DNA from 2 places in the Coprobacillus cateniformis genome. Region 2 is predicted to be linked to the other one. Evidence: a T-box and tRNA genes for the amino acid it is inferred to sense, from the RefSeq annotation. Region 2 holds a T-box; the other holds one or more tRNA genes.
The links. The T-box of region 2 lies ahead of thrS (threonine--tRNA ligase). A T-box ahead of a tRNA ligase gene usually reads a tRNA of that ligase, here a tRNA-Thr.
Positions count from the first base shown of each region.

Region 1 (12,352 bases), 810 kb from region 2:
ATTTATAGTGCATTAATTATTATTTTTGATAATTTTAATTTGTTAGGAATGTCTATTGAATTAAGATATTTTATTGCATTTATTATTTCATTATTTCTCTTTTTAGTTATTTTCTTTGATTTAATGAATATTACCTTAAAGTATTTAAGTGTACTTAGTGGGACTATTCAAGAAGTCACTGCAGGAGATTATAATGTTGAGGCTCCTATTGAGTATGATGATGAATTAGGATTATTAGCTGCCAATATTAATGCTTTGGCAAAAACATTAAAGGACAAAGAAAAAGAAAGTGAGATTTTAAAAGAAAATGAGCGTTTAGCATTTGATGCTGAGAGAAATGCTGAGAAACAAAAAAATGATTTAATTACAAATGTTGCTCATGATTTAAGAACTCCATTAACAACTATTGTTGGATATTTAGAATTAATTAAAAATAATGAACATCTTTCTAAAGAAGATATTCAAAAGTATTCTACGGTTGCTTATGAAAAAGCAAAGAAGTTACAAGGAATGATGGATGATTTATTTGAATTTACAAGTTTAGATAAAGCTGATGTAAGAGTTCATATGACAACTCTTAATATATCTGAATTAATTCTTCAAATTGTTGATGAATTCTATCCAACATTTCAAGAGCATGATTTAACTCCAGTGATTAATATAGCTCAACCCAATCTTTTCATTCAAGGAGATGGCCAATTAATAGCAAGAGTTTTTGATAATTTATTATCAAATGCTGTTAAATATGGACAAGATGGTAATGATATTAAAATTGAGGTTTTAACTGATGACCAGAACGTCACAATTAAAATTATGAATTATGGTCATCCTATTGCTCAAGAAGATTTACCATATATTTTTGATAAATTCTATCGTTCTGATGCATCACGTTCATCTTCAACAGGAGGAACAGGATTAGGATTAGCTATAGCTAAGAATATTGTGCAAATACATAATGGTCAAATCTTTGCAACAAGTCATAAAGAAAAGACAACATTTGTTGTTGTCTTAAGAAAATTGCAAATTCAGGATTAGAGAGTATGCTTGACAGCTCTCTTTTTAAATTTTATGAAAATGACTTGCATCAACCTTACATATTGGGCAAATATAATCTTCTGGTAAAGTTTCGCCCTCATAAATAAATCCACAAACATCACAACGCCAACCTTGCTTCGTTGTTTCTTCAACATATGATGGTGCACTCTTAGGTGTTGTACCATTTTTCTTATCATGATAAGCTGCATATGTTAAAACAGTTTCATCACTCAATGTCTGAGCATCTTCAACTTCACTGATAAACATTAGATGTGTTCCTACATCAACAGTTTTTTTAACACGACAAGCAAACATTGCTGCTGTGTTCTCTGTTAAGTATTTAACATCATTAACATCAGTTTCATACGCAATGTTTTCAAACTTATTGACATCTTTACCACATTGGAATCCAAATGTTCTAATTATTTCCATAGGAACTTTTTCTAATAAGACACTGACATTAAATACACCACTTTTTTCAATGATTTGAGTTGTATAATTTTCCTTGTTTAATGTTATACAGACTTGTGATGGTTCTGCTGTCACTTGTGTCATTGTATTAATGACACAGCCACTTTCCTGATTATCGTTTTTTGAAGTCACAATATATAATCCATAACTGAGTTTAAAAAATGCTTTTGAATCCATATTTCATACCTCCTTATAAGGATTATACCACAATTTATAGATTATAAATAGTAATTATTCCTATTTATGTTATTTTTATTAACTTATGTTTATTAGAGATTGATTTTTATGTACTGAAAGAGTACAATTACCTCGATTAATATGTAAAAAGAGAGGGATATATCATGAAGATGTATAAAGACATGAATCATGAAGAATTAGTTTCTTTACATGATGATTTATGTAAGCAATATGAGCAGGTTAAAGCAAAAGGTTTGAAGTTAAATATGGCGAGGGGAAAGCCGGATGTCAATCAGTTACTTTTATCTACTGATATATTGGATGTCATTAATAGTCATTATGACTTTGGAAGTCAATATGAATATTGTAATTATGGTATTTTGGATGGTATTGATGAAGCTAAAGAATTTTTTGCAAAGATGTTAAACACTTCTTCTCAAAATGTTATTGTTTATGGAAATTCTAGTTTAACAATTATGTTTGATCAAATTAGTCGAGGTTATACCCATGGCTATTTAGGAGAGAAACCATGGTGCCAATTAGATAAAATTAAATTCTTATGCCCTGTTCCTGGATACGATCGCCATTTTGCTATAACAGAACATTTTGGCATTGAAATGATTAATATTCCTATGCATGAAAATGGTCCAGATATGGACCTTATTGAAAAATATGTTCAAACTGATGAAAGCATTAAAGGCATTTGGTGTGTTCCTCAGTATTCCAATCCAACTGGCATAACATATTCTGATGAGGTTGTAGAACGATTTGCAAATTTGAATCCTGCAGCAAAAGATTTTAGAATCTTTTGGGATAATGCATATTTAGTTCACCATTTATATAATGATAAACAAGAACATGTTAAAAATCTTATAAAAGCTTGCCAGGAGGCTGGACAGCCAAATCTCGTTTTTGAATTCTGCTCAACATCTAAAGTCACTTTACCAGGTTCAGGTGTTGCAGCATTGGCAACATCACTTGAAAATAAAGAGGATATTTTAAAACACATGTCTATTCAATGTATTGGATATGATAAATTAAATCAATTAAGACATGTAGAGTATTTTAATAAAATTGAAAGTATAGATACACATATGCAAAAACAGGCAAGTCTATTAAAGCCTAAATTTGAAGCTGTTTTAAATATTTTTGAAAGAGAACTTGAACCATTAGGAATTGCTGAATGGACTAAACCATTAGGAGGATACTTCATTTCCTTTATGGCAATGGAAAACTGTGCAAAAGCTATTGTACAAAAATGTAAAGAAGCGGGCACACTCCTAACAACAGCTGGAGCAACTTATCCATATGGTCAAGATCCTCATGATGCTAACATTAGAATTGCTCCTTCTTTCCCAAAATTAGAAGAATTAAAACAAGCAACAGAATTATTTGTTCTTTGTGTTAAGTTGATAAGTGTAGAAAAATTATTAGAAAAGGCATAATTTATGTCTTTTTTATTTTGAAATATGAGGAATAATTCTAGTTTTAATGTGTATAATAAGGATGGTTTTTCAATAAAAGGGATGATTTAAACATTTTTTAGGAAAATTTGAATAAAGATATTGACTAAAACGCAGAAAATTGTTATATTATATGAGCATGATTATTGGGATATAGCCAAGCGGTAAGGCAACAGACTTTGACTCTGTCATCTCCCTGGTTCGAATCCAGGTATCCCAGCCAATATGGAGGTTTAGCTCAGTTGGGAGAGCATCTGCCTTACAAGCAGAGGGTCAGCGGTTCGAGCCCGTTAACCTCCACCATTCTATAAAACATAACAAAATATTTGCCGGCTTAGCTCAATTGGTAGAGCAACTGACTTGTAATCAGTAGGTTGAGGGTTCAAGTCCTTTAGCCGGCACCAGTAATGGGGAGGTAGCGAAGTGGCTAAACGCGGCTGACTGTAACTCAGTTCCTTTCGGTTCGGTGGTTCGAATCCGCCCCTCCCCACCATTACAGGACCCGCTAGCTCAGTCGGTAGAGCATCTGACTTTTAATCAGAGGGTCAGGCGTTCGAGTCGCCTGCGGGTCACCATCTTAAAAATGAATAGTGCATGCCCAGGTGGCGAAATTGGTAGACGCACAGGACTTAAAATCCTGCGGACCTTAAAATCCGTGCCGGTTCGACTCCGGCCCTGGGCACCATTCATGCGGGTGTAGTTCAATGGTAGAACTTCAGCCTTCCAAGCTGACTACGTGGGTTCGATTCCCATCACCCGCTCCATTGATTTGCTTGAATAGCTCAGTTGGTAGAGCAATCGGCTGTTAACCGATCGGTCGTAGGTTCGAGTCCTACTTCAAGCGCCATGTGGCCTGTTGGAGAAACGGTTAACTCACATGCCTTTCACGCATGCATTCACGGGTTCGAATCCCGTACAGGTCACCATTTGATAACGAGCGATCATATTGATCGTTTTTTTTATTTATATTTTTATTGAAAATCGTTATCCTTGACAACAATCAACTACCCTTTTATAATTGAAAAGCGTAATAGAAAGGAGTATTCTATGAATAAATTATCGAAACTGGGGTTAACTCTGTAAGCAAAAGCTATTTACAGAGTCTCATGATAGCTTTTGTTTACGACTAGATAAATGTTTATTTAGGAGGAAACAACATGAGCTATAGAAAAGCAACTGACATATTACCCATTGAGATATTACAAGTTATACAAGAATATGTAGATGGTGATTATCTTTATATTCCAAAAAAGAAAGAGAATATTAAAGAATGGGGTACAAATACAAAAACTAAAGAGTATACAATGCAAAGAAATAAAGAAATCTTTGAAAAATATGTACAAGGATATTCAACTATTCAATTAGCAACTCTTTATTATTTATCTCATAAAACAATACAAAGAATAATACGTCAACAAAGAAGCGCATAAGGCGCTTTTTTGTTTCTTAAATAAGTTTGAGGTCGTAATACTACCATATTCATGTTTTACTTAAAAACAAGGAGGTTTAAGTTCATGAATCTTGTAGACACTATATACAACAAAGTACTTTTACGTGAGGGCAAAAGAAAAATCGAAGACTATCTTTTAGAAATACGATTATTTTCATATAATTCTTCAAAGCAATTAGCCCAAACATTATCTATCCCAATCCCTATTATTGTTGCTATAAAAAAGGAGTTACAATCACTAAATATTTTAGAAAAGGGGAGCGGATTTTCTTTAACTAAATCTGGAATCGAAATCATCGATTTAAGTTTTCATATAAAAGCTCTTAATTTAAAACACTATCATTATTTATCTAACACATCGGCATTAGAAATCATGACAAAATTTTCTTGGCTTCTAGATTACTTTAACAACCGTCCAAGTGCTGATGTCACAATTGACCAAGCAAAATGCACACTAGAATCCGCTATCAAAAGAGTACAATATATGTTAAAAAAAGAAAAATTGCTTCATCGAAACATTCTCTGTCTAGGTGATGACGATTGTATGAGTATTATTATTGCCACATTTAATGCATATATATTTACAAATCATTCTGAAAAAAATATTCATGTGTTAGATAAAGATATTCGTATTTTAAACTATATTAAACAAAGTCCACCATATATTCAAAAACAAATTCATGTAGATGTATGTGACTTTAGAGACACTTTGGAAAATAGATTCCAAAGAACTATGGATATTGTTATTATGGATCCACCATATACGATTAATGGAATAACCCTCTTTTTATCCAGAGCTATTTTATGTTTAAAACACGAGGAAAATCTATCATGTTATGTATCATTTTTTAAAATGGATTACCAATTTCTGTACACAATTCAAAAATTATGGGTAGAAAATCATATCCTTCTTCTAGATATGATAATTGGTTTTAATCAATATGAAGGAGGTAGCATTCTAGGTAGTCAGAGTGATTTTTACCATCTCATAACGACAGACAAAACTACAGTTCCTTTAATTGATAATAAGGCAATGATTTATACTGGCAAAAGAAACCCTACAACCCGCTCATATCAATGCAAAAAATGCAAGAAAATATATAAAATTAATGAGAAATCTAAATTTAATACAATTGAAGAATTAAAAAAGGAAGGATGTGAAAAATGTGGAGGAGATAGATTCTGTTTATACAAAAGAGTTAGAAATTTGTAAAAGAGTAGGCAAAGAAGTATGCATCGATGTTTCACAATGCCAGTTAAATAAGAAAGATCTTACTATTTTATTACATCAAATATCCAAACTTATGAATACAACTGTCCTCAGTATTCATAGTCACTCATTCACACCCCAAGGAGACACTATCATGGCCATCATAGCAGACTCCCATATCGCTATTCATACATGGCCAGAATATAAATATGTAGCAATTGATATTTTTTCATGTAAACAAAATATTCCTGATAACATTTTTTCATACATCAGTAATTTCTTTGAGACAGAAGATATAACTTATCATACACTCTTTAGAAAAGTTCATTTTAACAATGATAAATAAGACGATATTAAAAAGATCACTTCACATTGTGATCTTTATTTATTTAAATATTCATTTAACGGAGCTTTCATACGATTTGTTACATAATTGCTACCACCACGTCCTTTAACATCTTCAACCATTGTCGAAATAACAATCGGCTGAGATGAATCAGTAGTCATAACAGTAAACCAGCCAACTTCTGTACCTTCAGTATCATCTTGTGAATCTTTAATTTCGCCTGTTCCCGTTTTCCCAGCTAAAACAACATTTTTGTTATAGAAAGAATGTCCAGTTCCATTTTTATCACTAATAACTTGAATTAAATCTTCTTTGATTTCGTTAGCAACATCTTTTGAAAATGGTTGAGCCCATACTGAAGATTCCGTTGTTTTTACAACATGTGGTGCCATCATTTTTCCTTCATTCACAAATGCTCCATAGACTGATGCCATTTGTACAGGATTCAACAAGATTTGTCCTTGTCCATACCCACTATCTGCAATTTGTATTTCATCCTTGAAATCACCACTACTATATTGTGATTTATTCAATGATAACTCAAAAGGAATTTCTTCACCAATCTTTAAAGATTTGTATCCTTTTACCAAATTATCCGCACCAATCTCTAATGCTGCCTTTGCAAAATAAACATTATCTGAATAAACCAGTCCATTTTTAAGATTATTAGGCGTTGGAGCATGTAATGTTGTGACATAATAACTTCCCCAGCTTGAATCTTTTTGCCATTTCATAGCTGATGAGAAATCCTTTGCAGGATCCAATGACTTTGTCTCTAAACCTATTGCAGCAGTTATTGGTTTCATACATGAACCAGGAACCCATGTTGATCTAAAACGATTTAATAACGGCTTATTTTTATCATCATTTAATGCATTCCATTGACTTGTGCTCATCCCCAAAATAAAATCATTGCTAGAAAATGTTGGTGTACTTACCAAAGCCAAAACTTCACCAGTTTTTGGATTCATTGCAACTGATGCACTCTTATCATTTTGGAATTGATTATATAAACTTTTTTGCAATGTTATATCAACAGTCAAAGTCATATCTTTCCCATCTTCTCTTAACTGTCGTGCAATTGATGCCTTACGTTCACCACTATCATCTTGTATATAAATTTCAATACCATCTTTCCCTTTCAAATCTTTTTCGTAAGCGGCTTCAATTCCGCTACGTCCAATATAAGAATTTTCAGTATATCCTTCTCCTTTATGCTTATCTAAGTCCTCTGCTGTTACCTTCTGCATATAACCCACTAAATGTGATGTTACTTTTCCATATGGATATGAGCGTATATTTGTTGTAGTTAACTTCACTCCAGCAATAGCTAATAAATCATTCTCTAAATTCTTATCATCTTTAGAAATTGTCTTTAATGGAACAAAAGAATCATCTTTAATCCAAGATGCACTCATTGTTTTTTGTATACCTTCTTTTGTTAGATCTAACAGTTTGGCTATCTTATCATAATCATTTTCACCATTCAATTTACCACGAACCAGTCCAACTGAATACGCTTCACCTTTTCCAGCCAAAACAGTGCCATTTCGATCTAAAATTCTTCCTCTTTGAGCCTTGTCTTCAACGATACGCACTTTATCAGTGCTTCCTAAATCAGGATATATAAAGGAATCATTCCATATAATTTTATCATCTTTGAATTGTGTTGTATTTTCAAACTCTGTTGATCCAGCAACCGTTTTCATATTGACAGTATAAGTTATTTTATCACCATCAGTAGAAACAACATCAATATTTATATCAGTCACTTCCATTCCATCATAAATATTTTTATTACGTTTTATAAAAGCTTCCTTTGTATATGTGGATTTTGCATCATCACTTATCATTGCATACATTTCATCATATTTTTGATTATTAATTTTTGCATAAAAATCTTTCAAGTTCTTTTCTTTACCATCACCACTTAATAAAAAGAATACAAAAAAACCAATCAGTATAACACCAATAACTGCTCCCCCAATAATTATAAGTTTCTTTTTATTGTTGTTATTTACATATACATCATACATTAGGTTCCCCTCCTTATTTTACAAATTAAGTATAGCACGTTCTTTCCATTTGATAAACAAAAATAAAAACCACGTCTAAAAGGCGTGGTTTTCTCTGCGGCTATAAGCCTTTGCTACTTGCTCGCGTCTCAAGGCGCTGCTTTCACTTCGCTCAAGCTATCGCTTTTGACTCTCGCTATCCCTCAAAGGGATTTTTTCTACTTCCCTTTCTTTTTCTCTTTTTTCTTCTCCTTTGTAATTCTCTTTTCTTCAAATGGATCCCTGTATTCCTTCACACTTAATTTATCCATCGCTATATCATGAGCTTCCTGCTCCCTTATATATTTTGCGACTGTTTCATCGTTTAATCCTACTGTGCTTACATAATACCCTTCTGCCCAGAAATGTCTATTTCCGTACAGATATTTCAGATTGGCATGTCTATCAAACATCATCAATGCTGATTTCCCTTTCAGATATCCCATAAATGACGATACGCTTTCCTTTGGTGGTATCATCACAAGCATATGCACATGATCAATCATTAGATGCCCCTCTATGATTTCCACTCCTCTATACCTGCATAGTGTCCGCAATATTTCGCCTAAGTCTTCTCGGTATTGATTATATATCGCTTTTCGTCTATACTTAGGTGTGAACACAATATGGTATTTACACATCCATTTTGTGTGTGCTAAAGAATTTGCTTTTTTAGCCATAGTCAAATCACCTTTCCTTTCTTTTAATGATAGCTTGAACAACTTCATTATATCGGAAAGGTGATACTATTGTTAAACTTTTTAATTGCTCCACCCGCATAGCAGGTGGTTTTTTGTTTCGCATATTTCATATGCTCAACTGACTAAAGTCTATGTGTTCAATTTTTGCAATTTGAACCTAAAGAAAAAAGCAAACGTACATTTATGCACGTTTACTTAAAGAACTTTTGTGATCTTTCTTCCCCTGGAGTATTCATGTTTGTTACAATAGCTAATAATGTCAGTATATGTCCTAATTTAACATCAGTAATCGCTCTAATTGTTTCTCTTAATTCAATATTCCCCTGATTGTATGTCAGTTTTCTAAGTTCTAAATAAGAAGCTAATTCTTGTTTTTGAATTTCATTTAATAAGTCTCTGTATGTTCCTTGAATATTCCCTTCTGGTATCATTGGATCAAAATTTGTTCCAAATTCTTCTCTATAAAAATGATTTAAATAATTAGCATTCTGCTCAGCATCTCTAGCAAATGCAAGTAAAACCTGCCTTTCACTTTGTAGTGTTGCCATTGCAGCTGCTTGTCGATATAACTGAGCTAACAATTTCTCAGTATAAATATAAGATTGGAGTTGTTCCCTATTCATTTCATACACCTCTATATATACTATGAAACTTATTCTAAATTGTGCTTATTATTTATTGTTTTTTGTGGATCATTCATATTAATAACAATAGCCATAATCGCAATAATATGCTCTAACTTAGAATCAGCAATTCCTCGCATTGTTTCTTGTAACAAATAATTGTCTTGAAAATACGTATGTCGACGATAATTTAGGAATGATTCAAGTTCCTGTTGCTGGATATGATTCAATACTTCTCGATATGTTCCCTGAATGTTAATCTCAGGAATCATTGGATCAAACTCTGAACCAAATTGTTCTTTATAAAAATATTTTAAACACCCAACCGCTTCATGGCAACTTTTTGAAAAGTCTAAAAACATTCCTTTTTCATCACTTAAGCAAGTTAATGTAGCAACTTTTTTGTAAAGATCACATAATAACTTTTCTACATATATATAAGATTGAAGTTGTTCCTTCATTTCTAACACCTCATTATAATCTATGAAAATTATTTTGAAATGTGAAAAAACTTACATACTTTCATAATTTCTCAAAAAATACTTAAATATTGAGTTTCCCAAAAAAGCATAAAGTATCCTTATTAAAATTTAACCATTCTTTAAACTTTAAAATATTACTGGTTGGATAGATTGTAAGGCTGTCAAACTGAGCTTGTTTCGCTTGTTTAAAGGAAGGTGGTTTACACTTCCATTATGTACTCCTCTAGGGAAGTGAGAATTGTTGCGTATTCTATTGAAATCTCTAAAAAAGTTCATTGGCAAAAAAGCCTTACCGAAAATAATCGGTAGGCTTTGATTCATGATATACAATTTAATACATATGCCCTTATCCCACTTTGAATATATTATGTGCTCAAAGTAGTGGATTGTTTATGTTTCGTTCTCAGGTAAAGACTGCATCACCAAACTGCGCTGTCGCTGTTTAAAATGATACTATAATATTATATAGACATAATTATATAAGAATGTAAAAATCTATTATCAGTTTGATATAATCCTCAAGTTCATTAGTGAAGACAGCATTAAAATACCATGAAAGATGAAGAGACACAACTATGTATTCGTTGTGAAACGTTCTCTTAATGAATATTATAAGATGTTTATATTTATTAGACAATCAATGTAAGTTAATGGAAGTATAAATAATTGTTAATTACTTTAAATATATAAGTCAGTTCACCTTTTATTTACAGCAATATCCATGACTAAATGCAGAAGAACATCTGCTCCTTTTTTAATATCTTCATAATCTGTCCATTCTTCGGGACAATGTGTTAAACCACCAACACTTGGAACATATAACATATTGGTATCTGTAAACTCTGTCATCATCATTGCGTCATGTCCACTACCATCATTAAGAATCATATAACTATATCCTAGTTTATTACATATCCTCTCCATCTTTTCTACATTCTCTTTATTCATAATGCTTGGAGGAGTCGGATTTGGATAATTTATTCTCGCCATCTCTTCTAATTCTATATGTAGTCCTGTCTTTTGAATAACTATATTAACCATATCATTGATTTTATTTTTAAAGTCAATTTGTTCAATTATTTCTTTATTTAATGTTCTAATCTCAACTTTATATTCTATGCAATTATCATTATCTATACTCAAGGGAATAATGATTCCTGTTATCTTATTTTTTAGACTTTTTAACATCTCATCAAAAAGTGCATTGAAATAATCGATGGCCGTTTTTGTATCATTATTCTCATCTTTAAATAAACAAAGCTTATATCTACCAATCCCTGGTACAAACCCTACTAATCCTATGTCTTTATTTTCATTTTCTAAAATAGGTCCTTGTTCTACATGAACTTCAATAAAATTTTTAATAGAACCTGGTTTTCTTTTTGCAGATTCTAAATTTGGAACTAATCCATATTCTTTCATAGCTTCCAGTTTTGTTTGTCCAAAACGGTTCTTTTTCATTGTTAACTCTTCCATTGTCAATGTTCCTAACATCCCCCTTGAATTTGTAACTCCTGACCCTTGACCAAACGTTGCCCCTTCTTCGGCATTCATCAAAATAAGCTCAATGGGATAATCATTGATAAAATGATTTTCTTCTAAAACTCGCAATACTTCTAAAGCCGCTATGCACCCAACTGGTCCATCGAATGCTCCACCATTAACTACCGAATCATAATGAGAGCCAATCATAATTACTGGTGCCTCTGCCATTGTCCCTTCTTTACGACCAAACAAAGTAGAAATTCCATCTTCATAGATTTTAAGATTAAGTTTTTCCATCTCTCTTATTAAATATTCCCTTGCTTGCTTATCTTCTTTAGAATACGATGAACGTGTAACACCAAATCCTGGTGTTGAAGTATAAGTGGCTAATACTTCTAAATCCTTTTTTATTCTTTCTAAATGAGTTTGCATAATAAAGCCTCCCTATCACTCTTAATAAATTAATCATAGCACAAAATATTAAAAAGAATACATATAAATAGGGTCCAAAATAAATTTTGTCCATAGAGTGATTAATCATAAGAAATGTCTTTCATCTTTTCTTACTATAAAATAAGGATAAGATACTTATATGATAGATATAAACAACTATTCTTCTAAATCTCTGCCTCTTTTAATTTTACACAAAATGTTAAACTTATAATAATATGTTTATGCTAAAAAAGAGAAAATCAAGATAATCATAATATTGAGATATGTGTTCAATATATATCTCACTCGCCAGAGTTAAAAATCGTATCATTAAATATGCTGATGATGAATATATAGAGTTCTACTAAAAAGTTAGTATTTTCCTAAATGATCTTATCTTACATTGTTTTGAAGATAATTTAG
Region 1 is NZ_WSNW01000001.1:1,411,323-1,423,674, forward strand. It holds gene GQF29_RS07160 (sensor histidine kinase) at 1-1,035, shown strand, start outside; gene GQF29_RS07165 (flavin reductase) at 1,060-1,683, opposite strand; gene GQF29_RS07170 (aspartate aminotransferase type Ic) at 1,848-3,128, shown strand; tRNA gene GQF29_RS07175 (tRNA-Gln) at 3,294-3,369, shown strand; tRNA gene GQF29_RS07180 (tRNA-Val) at 3,374-3,449, shown strand; tRNA gene GQF29_RS07185 (tRNA-Thr) at 3,475-3,550, shown strand; tRNA gene GQF29_RS07190 (tRNA-Tyr) at 3,556-3,639, shown strand; tRNA gene GQF29_RS07195 (tRNA-Lys) at 3,646-3,721, shown strand; tRNA gene GQF29_RS07200 (tRNA-Leu) at 3,743-3,831, shown strand; tRNA gene GQF29_RS07205 (tRNA-Gly) at 3,837-3,910, shown strand; tRNA gene GQF29_RS07210 (tRNA-Asn) at 3,918-3,993, shown strand; tRNA gene GQF29_RS07215 (tRNA-Glu) at 3,997-4,072, shown strand; gene GQF29_RS07220 (CD3324 family protein) at 4,304-4,576, shown strand; gene GQF29_RS07225 (bis-aminopropyl spermidine synthase family protein) at 4,661-5,809, shown strand; gene speD (adenosylmethionine decarboxylase) at 5,763-6,152, shown strand; gene GQF29_RS07235 (penicillin-binding transpeptidase domain-containing protein) at 6,188-8,188, opposite strand; gene tnpA (IS200/IS605 family transposase) at 8,386-8,886, opposite strand; gene GQF29_RS07245 (hypothetical protein) at 9,099-9,530, opposite strand; gene GQF29_RS07250 (hypothetical protein) at 9,560-9,991, opposite strand; gene GQF29_RS07255 (M20/M25/M40 family metallo-hydrolase) at 10,709-11,929, opposite strand.
Region 1: it has a tRNA-Thr gene. The T-box ahead of thrS (threonine--tRNA ligase) is inferred to sense a tRNA for this amino acid. The anticodon was not compared.

Region 2 (12,352 bases):
GGTGATAAGGATATGATGCAATTGGTAGATGAACATATTCATGTTTATAAAAGAAATACAAAAACAAAGACTGATGACGTTATTACACCTAAAACATTTTATGAAAAATATGAATTGCAGCCTGATCAAATGAGAGATTTATTAGGTTTAATGGGAGATAGTGCTGATAATATTCCAGGAATACCAGGTGTTGGTGAAAAGACAGCTCTTAAATTATTACATGAATATCAAACTATTGAAAACTTAAAAGATCATTGTTCAGAAATCAAAGGAAAAATGGGTGAAAAGATTAGAGAGAATATTGAACTTGGTATTCAGTCTAAGCAGATTGCAACGATCTTAAAAGATATACCTCTTGATGTCACACTTGATGATTGTCACTATGTTGGTTATGATTTTGATAAGTTAAAAGATTTTTATCAGAAATATGATATGAATTCATTATTAAAAAAGATTTCTATGGAATCAAAAGCACCAAAGCAAACTGAACTTCATTATGAAGTTGTAACGAAGATGCCTTCTATTACTCAAGCTAGTTGTATCTTAGGTGCAATCTATGATCAAAATTATCATAAATCTATTGTATTAGGTTATGCTTTGTATAATAAAGAGCAAGCATTTTATATCTCTTTTGAAGATGCATTAAATGATCAAGATTTCCTGAACTATTTAAAAGATGAAAAATATAGCAAATATAGTTATAACATCAAAGCTCAAATTCTTTCTGCGAGATGGAATGGAATTGATATAAAAGGCATGAATTTTGATTTGCAATTAGCTTCTTATATATTAAATCCAAGTCTAAAAGATGAAATGAAGTCTATTTGTGATTATTATGATTATGATTCTGTTCAATATGAAGAAGAAGTATTTGGGAAATTAGCAAAAAAACATATTCCTGAAATTGATTTATTAGCAAGGCATACAGTTTCAAAGGCCAAAGCTATATATGATTTAAAAGATGAAGCTATTCAAAGATTGAAAGATGAAGAACAATTTGATCTTTATCAAAATCTAGAATTGCCAGTGACTTACATTCTTGCAGATATGGAGTATGTTGGTGCAAAAATCGATATTCATGTCTTAAAAGAAATGGAAATGGATTTTGAGCAGCAGATTAAACAAATTGAAGAAGATATATATATGTTAGCAGACAAAGAATTTAATATTTCATCACCTAAGCAGTTAGGAGAAGTTTTATTTGAACGATTAGGCTTACCTAATGGTAAAAAGACCAAAACGGGTTATTCAACTTCTCAAGATATTTTAGAGAAGATTGAAGGATTACATCCTATTATTCCATTAATTCAAAAATATCGTATGTTAACAAAATTATCTTCAACATATGTAAAAGGTTTGCAAGAACAAGTTTTTGCAGATGGGAAAATACATACAATTTATAATCAAGCTCTAACTCAAACAGGAAGATTATCTTCTATAGAACCAAATCTTCAAAATATTCCAGTTCGTCAAGAAGAAGGAAAATTGATTCGTAAAGCTTTTATACCAAGCCATGATTATCTAGTCACATTTGATTATTCACAAATTGAATTGCGTATTTTGGCTCATTTGGCAGGAGTTCAATCACTCATAGAAGCTTTTAATCAAGATAAGGATATTCATACACATACAGCAGCTTTGGTCTTTAAAGTCAAGGATGAAGAAGTAACAGCCAATATGCGTAGACAAGCTAAGGCAGTAAATTTTGGAATTATTTATGGGATGGGAGAATTTAAGTTATCTCAGCAAATTGGTGTCTCTTTAAAAGAAGCCAAAGAATTTATTCGTAGATATTTTGAAGAATATCCAGAAATCAAAGTCTATATGGATCAAATTGTTGAAGATTGTAAAAACACAGGTTATGTGTCAACAGTTTTAAATCGTAAAAGATATATTCCAACAATCAATGATAAGAATTTTATGGTTCGTGAACAAGCTAGACGTTTTGCGATGAATTCACCAATTCAAGGAAGTGGTGCTGATATCTTAAAACTTGCTATGATGAAAGTGAATCAATTAATGAAAGATAAACATTTAAAATCAGAAATGATTTTACAAGTCCATGATGAATTGATTTTTGATGTTTATAAAGATGAATTAGATGAAATGATGAAATTAATTAAATCAGCAATGGTTGAAGCATTCCAAATGGATGTTCCATTGAAAGTTGATGGGGCTTATGCTTCTAATTGGTATGATTTGAAGTAGGTGAGAAAATGCCAGAATTACCAGAAGTAGAAACAGTAAGACAAACATTAAGACAATTTATTTTAGATGAAAATATAGAAGGCATTGATGTTTATTATGATAAGATTATTAATGGAGATACTCAGGAGTTTATAGAGCGTTTAACACATCAAACAATTAGAGACATTGATCGTGTGGGAAAATATTTGATTTTCTTATTAGATGAAGATGCTTTTGTTTCTCATTTGCGAATGGAAGGAAAGTATCATATTGTCAAAAGAGAAACGCCTGTCGATAAACATACACACGTTGTTTTTCATCTTCATGATGGGCAGGATTTGCGTTATATAGATACCCGTAAATTTGGAAGACTAGAACTTGTTGATCGTCATTTGTATCGTGAACAATTACCATTAATGAAATTAGGAAAAGAACCATTTGATATCAGTGGTGAAGAACTTTATGCTTTGTTGCATAAGACATCATTACCAATTAAAACAGCTCTTTTAGACCAATCGATTATGTGTGGAATTGGCAATATTTATGCAAACGAAATATGCTTTTTAATGAAAATTGATCCACGCACAAGAGCTTCTCGTTTATCCAAGAAAAGAGTTCATGAATTAAAACAGATTTCTGTGGATGTTTTAAACCGTGCTATTGCTCAGGGAGGAACAACAATTCATTCTTTTGATGCTAATGGTATTCATGGATTGTTTCAGGTTCAACTCAAGGCACATGGACAAAAAATATGTCCATGTTGCCAAGGTGAAATCAAGAAAATAATGTTAAATCAAAGAGGAACATATTATTGTCCACATTGTCAAAAAAGGAGGTACTAACATGATTCGCTGGGGAATATTAGGAATGGGAAAAATTGCTACAAGATTTATGCAAAGTTTAAATAAAAGCCAAGAAGGATATCTTTATGCTGGGGCATCTTTAACAGCAGTAAAAAGAGAACAGTTTTCTTTGAATCATCCTCATATTCTAATATATCCAACATATGAAGATTTGTTAGAAGACCCAAATATTGATGCTGTTTATATAGCAACTCGTCATAATGATCATTATCAATGGGCAAAGGCAGCTTTATTAAAGAAAAAAGCTGTTCTTTGTGAAAAGCCTGCAACATTAACGTATACTCAAACTGAAGACTTGTGTCAATTGGCTAAGTCCAACCAAACATTTTTTATGGAAGCTATGAAAACAAGATTTATTCCACTTGTGGCTGACATGAAGAAAGTTGTTGCATCTGGTGAGATAGGTGAAGTTCAACGTATTGAAACATCATTTTGTTCTGATGTAGACTATCAAGAAGGACATTATCTTTTTGATAAAGAACAAGGAGGTGTTTTGTACGATGTTGGAACTTACAATATTGCAACGACTCTTGATTACATAACATCGCCATTACAAAAAGTCTCAACTCAGGTTATTTACAAAAATGGTGTAGATGCTTACGATGTCGTTGAATTGGTTTTTGAAAGTGGACAGACAGCAAAACTAGAAATGGCAATAGATAGAAGCAAGGAAAAAAACATGATTATTTATGGTTCACAAGGAACAATGACAGCTGTGCCTTTTTATCGCCCTGAACAAGCTATTATAACTATTAATAATCAGCAAAGAGTTATTGAAAAGTCATATATTTATGATGATTTCTTTACTGAGATTGAAGAGGTGCATCGTTGTCTCAAAGAAAAAATCATTGAGAGTCCAAGGATGTCATTGCAGGATTCTTTAGATTGTATGTATGTTATGGAAAAGATAAGGGAGTCTTTCTATGACTAAGGTTATTGGGTTGACTGGTTCTATTGCAGTTGGAAAGAGTACTGTTTCAAATTATTTATTGACACATGGTTATTGTGTCTTAGATGCTGATGAAATTTCTCGACATGCATTAGATCAAGGTACAGAGTGTTTTAAGCAGGTTATAAATTTATTTGATTGTTTAGATGAAAAGGGCTCTATAGATAGAAAGAAGTTAGGCAATATTGTTTTTCATAATGCTTATAAGAAACGACAATTAGAAAATATTATTCATCCTTATGTCATTGAACAATTGAAGATAGGCATACGTACTTGTCAGGATGAACTTATTTTCTTAGATATTCCTTTGTTATATGAAGTTCATTTAGAGGCATTATGTGATAAAATTATTGTTGTATACGTTGATGAAACAACACAGATGAAACGTTTAATGCAGCGAAATCATATAACGCAAGAAGAAGCAATGCACTTAATAGGACAACAAATATCTATAGAGAAAAAGAAAGATATGGCAGATTTTGTGATTGATAATAGAAGTTATTATGAGGAACTGTATCAGGAAATAGAAAGGGTTTTAAAGGTATTAAAAGATGAAACTATATATGAGTGATTTGTACAGAGTTGAACTTCACTATCCATTAGATGAAGTTCAAACAGATATATTGTATTATTTGTATCAGCCACTTATTGGCTCTGATGCTTTACAATTATATATGATGTTAGTTATAGAGGGTAAACGCATGAATCGTTTTTTAAAGCCATCTTCTTTATCTCGTTTAACATCTTTTCTTTCAATGAGTTTTACAGATTTAGAAAAGCATTTTCAATCATTAGAAGCCATTGGATTATTAAAAACATTTGTTAAGCATGAAAATCAAATAACACAATATATCTATCAACTCCAATCACCACTCACATTAAAAGCATTTTTTAAGAATCAAATTCTATCATCTTTATTACAAGAATCGCTTTCTCCTGAAGATTTTCAAAAGACAGTTCAGTATTTTAGAATATCTGTAGAAGATTTATCAGATTATGAAGAAGTAACAGTTCGTTTTCAAGATGTTTTTCAAATCTATCATCATAGAAAACATGGCAGAATCTTAAAAATAAAAGATGAATTCAAAGAGCCAGTTCATCAAAATATAGAAGTCGCTTATGATAAGGAACTTTTATTGAAGAGTTTAGCTGATTATCAAATCAATAAATCAAAACTTACTGATGAGGATTTTCAATATATGATTCAACTTGCTACAGTTTATTCTATTGATGCTTTAACTTTAGCTGGTTTGGTTAAAGATTCAATGCATTCTCAAGGGCTTGATTATGACCGTTTAAAATTAAATATTAAGAAATATTTTGAAATGGATAGTGTCTCTAAATTGCAGGAAGTCTACCATAAGCAGCCATTGCAATATCAAACACAAGAGGGACAACAATCACCATTAGTTTTACATATGAAGTATTTGGATAATTTAACACCATATGAATTATTAAAAGAAAAACAAGGGGGAAAAGAACCTGTTTTTCATGATTTAAAGATTGTCGAAACCTTAATGGTTCAGTTAGGGTTGAAACCAGCTGTTGTCAATGTGCTTATTGAATATGTTCTTGGCAAAAATAATAATCGTTTATCAAAAAGTTATTGTGAAACAATTGGGGGATCACTAGCAAGAAATCATATTGAAACTGCAATGCAGGCATATCAGGAACTGATGAATGATAAGCGTCAAAGTGAAGAAGAATTAAAAATTGAACATGTGATTGAAGAGAACACAGAAGTCAATTCACAGAAATTATTTGAATTGTTAGATAAATTAGAGGAGGGACAATTATGATAAAGATTGGAGACATGCTTGAACAACCTGAAATTCAAAAAATGAAAAGAGAGAGTATTTATGCTTTATCAAAAGAAAAAAATATTCAAGAATTTTTAAAGACTTATCATTTAAATACATCTATAATGGATGATTATTGGGTTGAATTCTTAGATTATAATGATGATTATCAATTATGCCAAGGGTGTCAATCTTTACAAAATTGTCGTAAAGATAATCAAGGAATGAAAAAAAATCTTGTCTATAGAGACGGTGAAGTTATTTTAGAATTAGAAAGTTGTTTATATGGGAAAGCATTAGAAAGAAGAAGATTATTGTTAGAAAAGTTTGTTATAACAAATGTGAATGATGATATTCTTTTAACAGATCTTACATCATTAGAGATTGTTAAAAAAGCCAATAGCTTATCACCTAATGGTCAAAATACATTAGGTCATATTTTAAAATATTTACAAGAACCCAATGATAAAGGTTTATTTTTACATGGTGAAATGGGAACAGGTAAAACAACTTTATTAGCTGGCTTGATGAATTCTTTAGCCAAGAAAGGAAAAGAGATTGGTTTTATTCATTTCCCTACTTATCTTATTGATCTTAAAGCTAGTTTTTCGACTGGGGATACTGAATACGCAATGGAGCGTTTAATGAAAGTTGATTATTTATTATTGGATGGAATTGGTGAAGAGAATGTGACAGTTTGGTCTAGGGACGAAATTTTACTGACAATTTTATCATATCGTTTATTAAATCACTTACCAACATTCTTTACGAGTATGTATGGTTATAAAGATCTAAAAAAGGTCTATACTATTAAAAAAGGTGATGAAATTCGAGCAAATACGATAATTTCAAAATTGAAAGCGCTAAGCATTGAAATAATGCTTGACGAGGGCAAAATGAAGATATAGAATGGAAACAAAAGTGTAGAATATATCAATATTTTATGATAGAATCAAAATGCTATAAAGTGAGAGGAGAAGAATTATGGTAAAATGTATTGGGGTGTTAACTTCAGGTGGAGATGCTCCTGGAATGAACGCAGCCATTCGTGCTGTGACAAGAACTTGCTTAAATAGAGGAATCAAGATTTATGGAGTCCGTTTAGGATATAAAGGGTTACATGATGGGGACTTTATTGAATTTGATAGACATAGTACACGTAATATTATTAATGTTGGTGGGACGTTCTTAAAGTCAGCACGTTTTCCAGAGTTTAAAGATCCAGCAGTGAGAGAAGAAGCGATTAAGCAAATGAAAAAAGTTGGAATGGAAGCTTTGGTTGTTATTGGTGGAGATGGTAGTTATAATGGCGCTTTGAAATTAACAGAAATGGGAATTAATTGTATTGGAATTCCTGGAACAATTGATAATGATATTCCTGATACTGATTTTACAATTGGATTTGATACAGCTTTAAATACAATTGTAGATGCATTAGATAAATTAAGAGATACATCAAGTTCTCATCAAAGATGTACAATTCTAGAAGTTATGGGAAGAAGATGTGGAGATTTGGCTGTTCATGCTGGTCTTGCTTGTGGTGCAGAAATGATTGTGACAAGTGAAAGTGGTTTTGATGAAAAAGAAATTATTGAAACTTTAAAAAGATCAAAAGCTTCTGATAAAAAACATGCATTAATTGTGATTACTGAACACATTACTGATGTTCATGAATTAGCAAAACGTGTTGAAGAAGAAACTGGTTTTGAGACACGTGCAAATGTTTTAGGGCATATGCAAAGAGGTGGAAGCCCGACTGCAAGAGATCGTGTTTTAGCAAGTCGTATGGGTATTAAGGCTGTTGAACTTCTTGAAGAAGGAAAAGGTGGTCTTTGTGTGAGTGATGTGAGAGGCGAAATCGTTGGATTGCCAATTGAAGAAGTCTTGGGACATAAGAGAACTGTAAATCAAGGTATTTACGAAGATGTATTGAAACTTCGTTAATATAAATAAGAGGGTATAGGAGATAAAGTAAAGTATGAAAGAAAAAATGAAAAAGACGAAAATTGTTTGTACAATTGGGCCTGCATCTGAAAGTCCAAAGATGTTAAAGAAATTAGTTTTAGCTGGTATGAATGTTATGCGTTGTAATTTCTCACATGGTGATTTTGCTGAGCATGGAGCAAAAATGCAAACTATGCGTGATGTGAACGCAGAACTTGGAACTAACTGTGCTATTTTGTTAGATACAAAAGGACCTGAAATTCGTACTGGTGATTTTGAAGGTGGTGCTGCAAATTTCAAAAAAGGACAAGTTTCTACTATCTGTGTAGAAGATATTGAAGGGACTGCAGATCGTTTTACTATTACTTATAAAGATTTATATAAAGATGTTAAACCAGGTGGATTTATCTTGGTTAATGATGGTCAAGTTGAATTATTAGTTGACCATGTTGAAGGTACTGACATTGTTTGTGTATGTGCAAATGATGGAAAAGTGAAAAACAAACGTGGAATTAATGTTCCTGGAATTAAATTAGGTTTTGAATACTTATCTGAAAAAGATAGAGCAGATATTGCATTTGGTTGTGAACAAGATGTAAACTTCATTGCTGCATCATTTGTACGTCGTGCTCAAGACGTTTTAGATGTGAAAAAAGTATTAGTTGAAAATGGTAAACCTGAAATTCAAATCATCGCTAAAATTGAAAATAGCGAAGGTGTTGAAAATATGGATGAAATTTTGAAGGTTGCTGATGGAATCATGGTTGCACGTGGAGATTTAGGGGTAGAAGTTCCTGCTGAAGACGTACCATTAATCCAAAAAGAATTGATTACAAAATGTAAAGCAGCTGGTAAAGTTGTTATTACTGCAACTCAAATGTTAGAATCTATGCAAGAAAATCCTAGACCAACTCGTGCTGAAGTTAGCGATGTTGCTAATGCTATTTATGATGGTACTGATGCAATTATGTTATCTGGAGAATCTGCTCAAGGAAAATATCCAGAAGAAGCTGTTATGGTTATGAACAAAATCGCTTTAAAAACTGAATCTACTTTAGATTATGCTTCTTTACATAGAAAAGCTGTAAGAACTGCAACTGATGATGCATCTGAAGCTATCTGTATGTCAGTAGCTGAAATTGCGACTAAATTTGAAGTTGCTGCTATTATTGCATTTACTGAATCAGGATTTACTGCTAAGAAAATGTCAAGATATAGACCAGAATGTCCAATTATTGCTGCAACTCCATATGGAGAAACAACAAGAAAATTAGCATTAAACTGGGGTGTAAAACCAGTAACATGTAAACAAATGGATACAACTGAAGGTTTATTAAATTTAGCAGAAGTTATTGCTAAAGAAAATGGAATTGATGCTGGTCAAACAATTTTAGTGACTGGTGGAACTCCAGGTATCGAAGGAACAACAAGTTATTTACAATTAATTACAGTAAAATAATGAATGTAAGGACCAATTGGTCCTTTTTTTGTTTATCGACTACATTCGACAAAATATGCATTTTATTGTGAAAATAATAACGTTATTTTGTGAGATTTCTTCATAACTTTTTCATATCTTTGTGGTATTGTAAGCATAGAGGTGAGAGAATATGTTTAATAATACATCTCAAAAAATAAAGTTATTTGCTTATATCTATTTTTTTGGAAACCTAATTAATCAAGGGTATAGAGATATTTATCAATTCATACAATTAGAATGTAGTTCACAATTTATTGTGAGTACTCTTTTAGGATTATTGAATGGACTTATTTTGTATTTTGTTCTTTCACTTATTATCTATGGATTTGGTAAAATTGTGGAATATTTTGAAATGTTAAATGATCGTTATTGATTTTCACTATGAGAAAATAAGCAATAATATCATATTTTTTATGATATTGTGAAAGTAGGAGGAGATATATGTTTCATAAAGTATCGAAAATTATAAAAGTCTGTGCTTATCTTTTCCTATTTGGGAATATTATAAGTCAGGGATATAGTATTGCGATTAATACGTCCTACTTGAATACTGGGCAATTGATGGGTGTTGAATCTATGATATTGATGCTTTGGTCTTGTTTTATTTCTTTTTTGATTTCTTCATTAATATATGGGGCAGGAGAAATTATAGAATATTATGAAAAAGCAAACTCAAAAATATCAGATGACTTGACAAAATAATAGTTTGATGTAAAATAATGCTACAAGCTATGATTTAGGATATGTTTTTATATAAGTATTGTTTAGAGAGGAAACGGTTGCTGAAAGTTTCTCAATCTTTATAAAGATACTCCCTAATGAGCTACACTCGAAAGAGAATGTCGTTGGGTCGCGTTAAGACAATAGAGGTTATCGAAAGATAATAAATTAAGGTGGTACCACGAGATTTCGTCCTTTGCGATGAGATCTCTTTTTTAATAATAAAAAGGAGGAAATGAAAATGGCAAACTTTGATTTTAAAAATGATGAACAATTAAATATGTTAAACCATTCGTGTGCTCATGTTTTGGCACAAGCAATTCAGCATTTATATCCAAATGCTAAATTTTGGGTTGGTCCAGTAGTGAGTGAAGGATTCTATTATGATATTGATTTAGGAGACAAAGTCATTAAGGATGAAGATATTCCAGCTATTGAAAAAGAAATGAAGAAGATCTGTAAAGATGGTAAACGTATTATTCGTGAGGAGCATTCTAAAGCAGAAGCAATGGAGATGTTTAAAGATGACCCATACAAATTAGATTTAATTTCTGGTTTAGAAGACGGACATATTACATGTTATCGTCAAGGTGATTTTGTAGACTTATGTAGAGGGCCACATGTTGAAACTGTTAAAATGTGTAAAAATTTTAAATTGCTTAAACATTCAGGTGCTTATTGGAAAGGTGATAAAGACAATAAAGTTCTGCAAAGAATTTATGGTGTTTGTTTTCCAACTCCAGAAGAATTACAAGCTTATTTAGATTTTTTAGAAGAAGCTAAGAAAAGAGATCATAAGAAATTAGGTAGAGAATTAGATTTATTTATGATGAGTGAGTATGCACCAGGAATGCCTTTTTTCTTACCACATGGTATGCTGCTTAGAAATGAATTAGAAAAATTCTGGTATGATGAACATACAAAAGAAGGATATGAATTCATTAAAACACCTATTATGATGTCTAAGGAATTATGGGAAGTTTCAGGACATTGGTATAATTATAAGGAAAATATGTATACTTCACTAGTTGATGAGCGTGAATTTGCTATTAAACCTATGAACTGTCCTGGCAGCTTACTTGTCTATAAAAATGGTTTACATTCATATAAAGATTTACCAATACGTATGGGTGAACTTGGACAAGTGCATAGACATGAAGCAAGTGGGGCTTTAAATGGTTTATTCAGAGTTCGTACTTTTACTCAAGATGATGCACATATCTTTATGACTCCTGATCAGATTGAAAGTGAAGTTGTTCGTTTGATTGCTTTCATTGATCGTGTTTATTCAATGCTTGGATTATCATATGATATTGAATTATCTACGAGACCAGAAGAAAAATATATTGGAGAATTAGAAATTTGGGAGAAAAGTGAAGCAGCTTTAGCAGCAGCCTGTCAGGCGGCTGGAAAAGATTATAAGATCAATCCAGGAGATGGAGCTTTCTATGGTCCTAAATTGGATTTCCATGTTAAGGATTCTTTAGGAAGAGTTTGGCAATGTGGAACTATTCAATTAGATATGAATTTACCTGAAAGATTTGATTTGACTTATGTGGATCAAAATGGTGAAAAGGTAAGACCAGTTATGGTTCATAGAGTTATCTTTGGATCTATTGAAAGATTTATTGGTATTTTAATAGAACATTTTGCAGGAGCGTTCCCATTATGGTTAGCACCTGCTCAAGTCAAAGTCATTCCAGTGAAAAATGAATATCATTTAGACTATTCTCAAGAAATTTTTAAATTGTTAGAAGCTAAAGGTATTCGTGTTGAAATAGATGACAGAGAAGAAAAACTAGGTTATCGTATTAGAGAGGCACAAATGAAAAAAATTCCATATCAATTGGTATTAGGTGATAAGGAAAGAGATGAAAGAACAGTCACTTATCGTCAATATGGTGAGCAAAAACAAACAACTGTCTCATTAGATGAATTTATTTGCATGATTTTAAAACAAATTGAAGACAAAGCATTATAAAAGCATATCACTCGATATGCTTTTCATTTGTTTCTAGATAGATTGTGGTAATAAATTTATTTTCATCTTGAACAGCAATATCTGATAAAACATATTCTTCATAAGCATTTTCTCCTAAAATAATATGATGCTTTCTTGCATAAGAAAGTGCTCTTTGATAGGCTTCACTAATTGTTTGATAATCACCTTGATGATATGCAACTATGTAATAACCAGCTTTCATAATGCGAATATTTCTATGATTATTTTTTCTCACACGGGTATATAAACACTGAAATGTATTATAATTCTGTTTACACAATTCATCAATTGATAGAATTGTTCCTACTTTGTCCATTGTATCCAGATGATTATTATAAAAACGGACATATTCATCATTATAAGCTTCAAAACTTTTGTTGTTTTTGTGGTGAATATCATCACTACAAA
Region 2 is NZ_WSNW01000001.1:603,313-615,664, reverse strand. It holds gene polA (DNA polymerase I) at 1-2,208, shown strand, start outside; gene mutM (DNA-formamidopyrimidine glycosylase) at 2,217-3,029, shown strand; gene GQF29_RS03120 (Gfo/Idh/MocA family protein) at 3,031-3,981, shown strand; gene coaE (dephospho-CoA kinase) at 3,974-4,570, shown strand; gene GQF29_RS03110 (DnaD domain protein) at 4,551-5,798, shown strand; gene GQF29_RS03105 (ATP-binding protein) at 5,795-6,706, shown strand; gene pfkA (6-phosphofructokinase) at 6,783-7,742, shown strand; gene pyk (pyruvate kinase) at 7,777-9,201, shown strand; gene GQF29_RS03090 (hypothetical protein) at 9,353-9,595, shown strand; gene GQF29_RS03085 (hypothetical protein) at 9,664-9,924, shown strand; T-box leader at 9,945-10,142, shown strand; gene thrS (threonine--tRNA ligase) at 10,184-11,923, shown strand; gene GQF29_RS03075 (MerR family transcriptional regulator) at 11,931-12,352, opposite strand, start outside.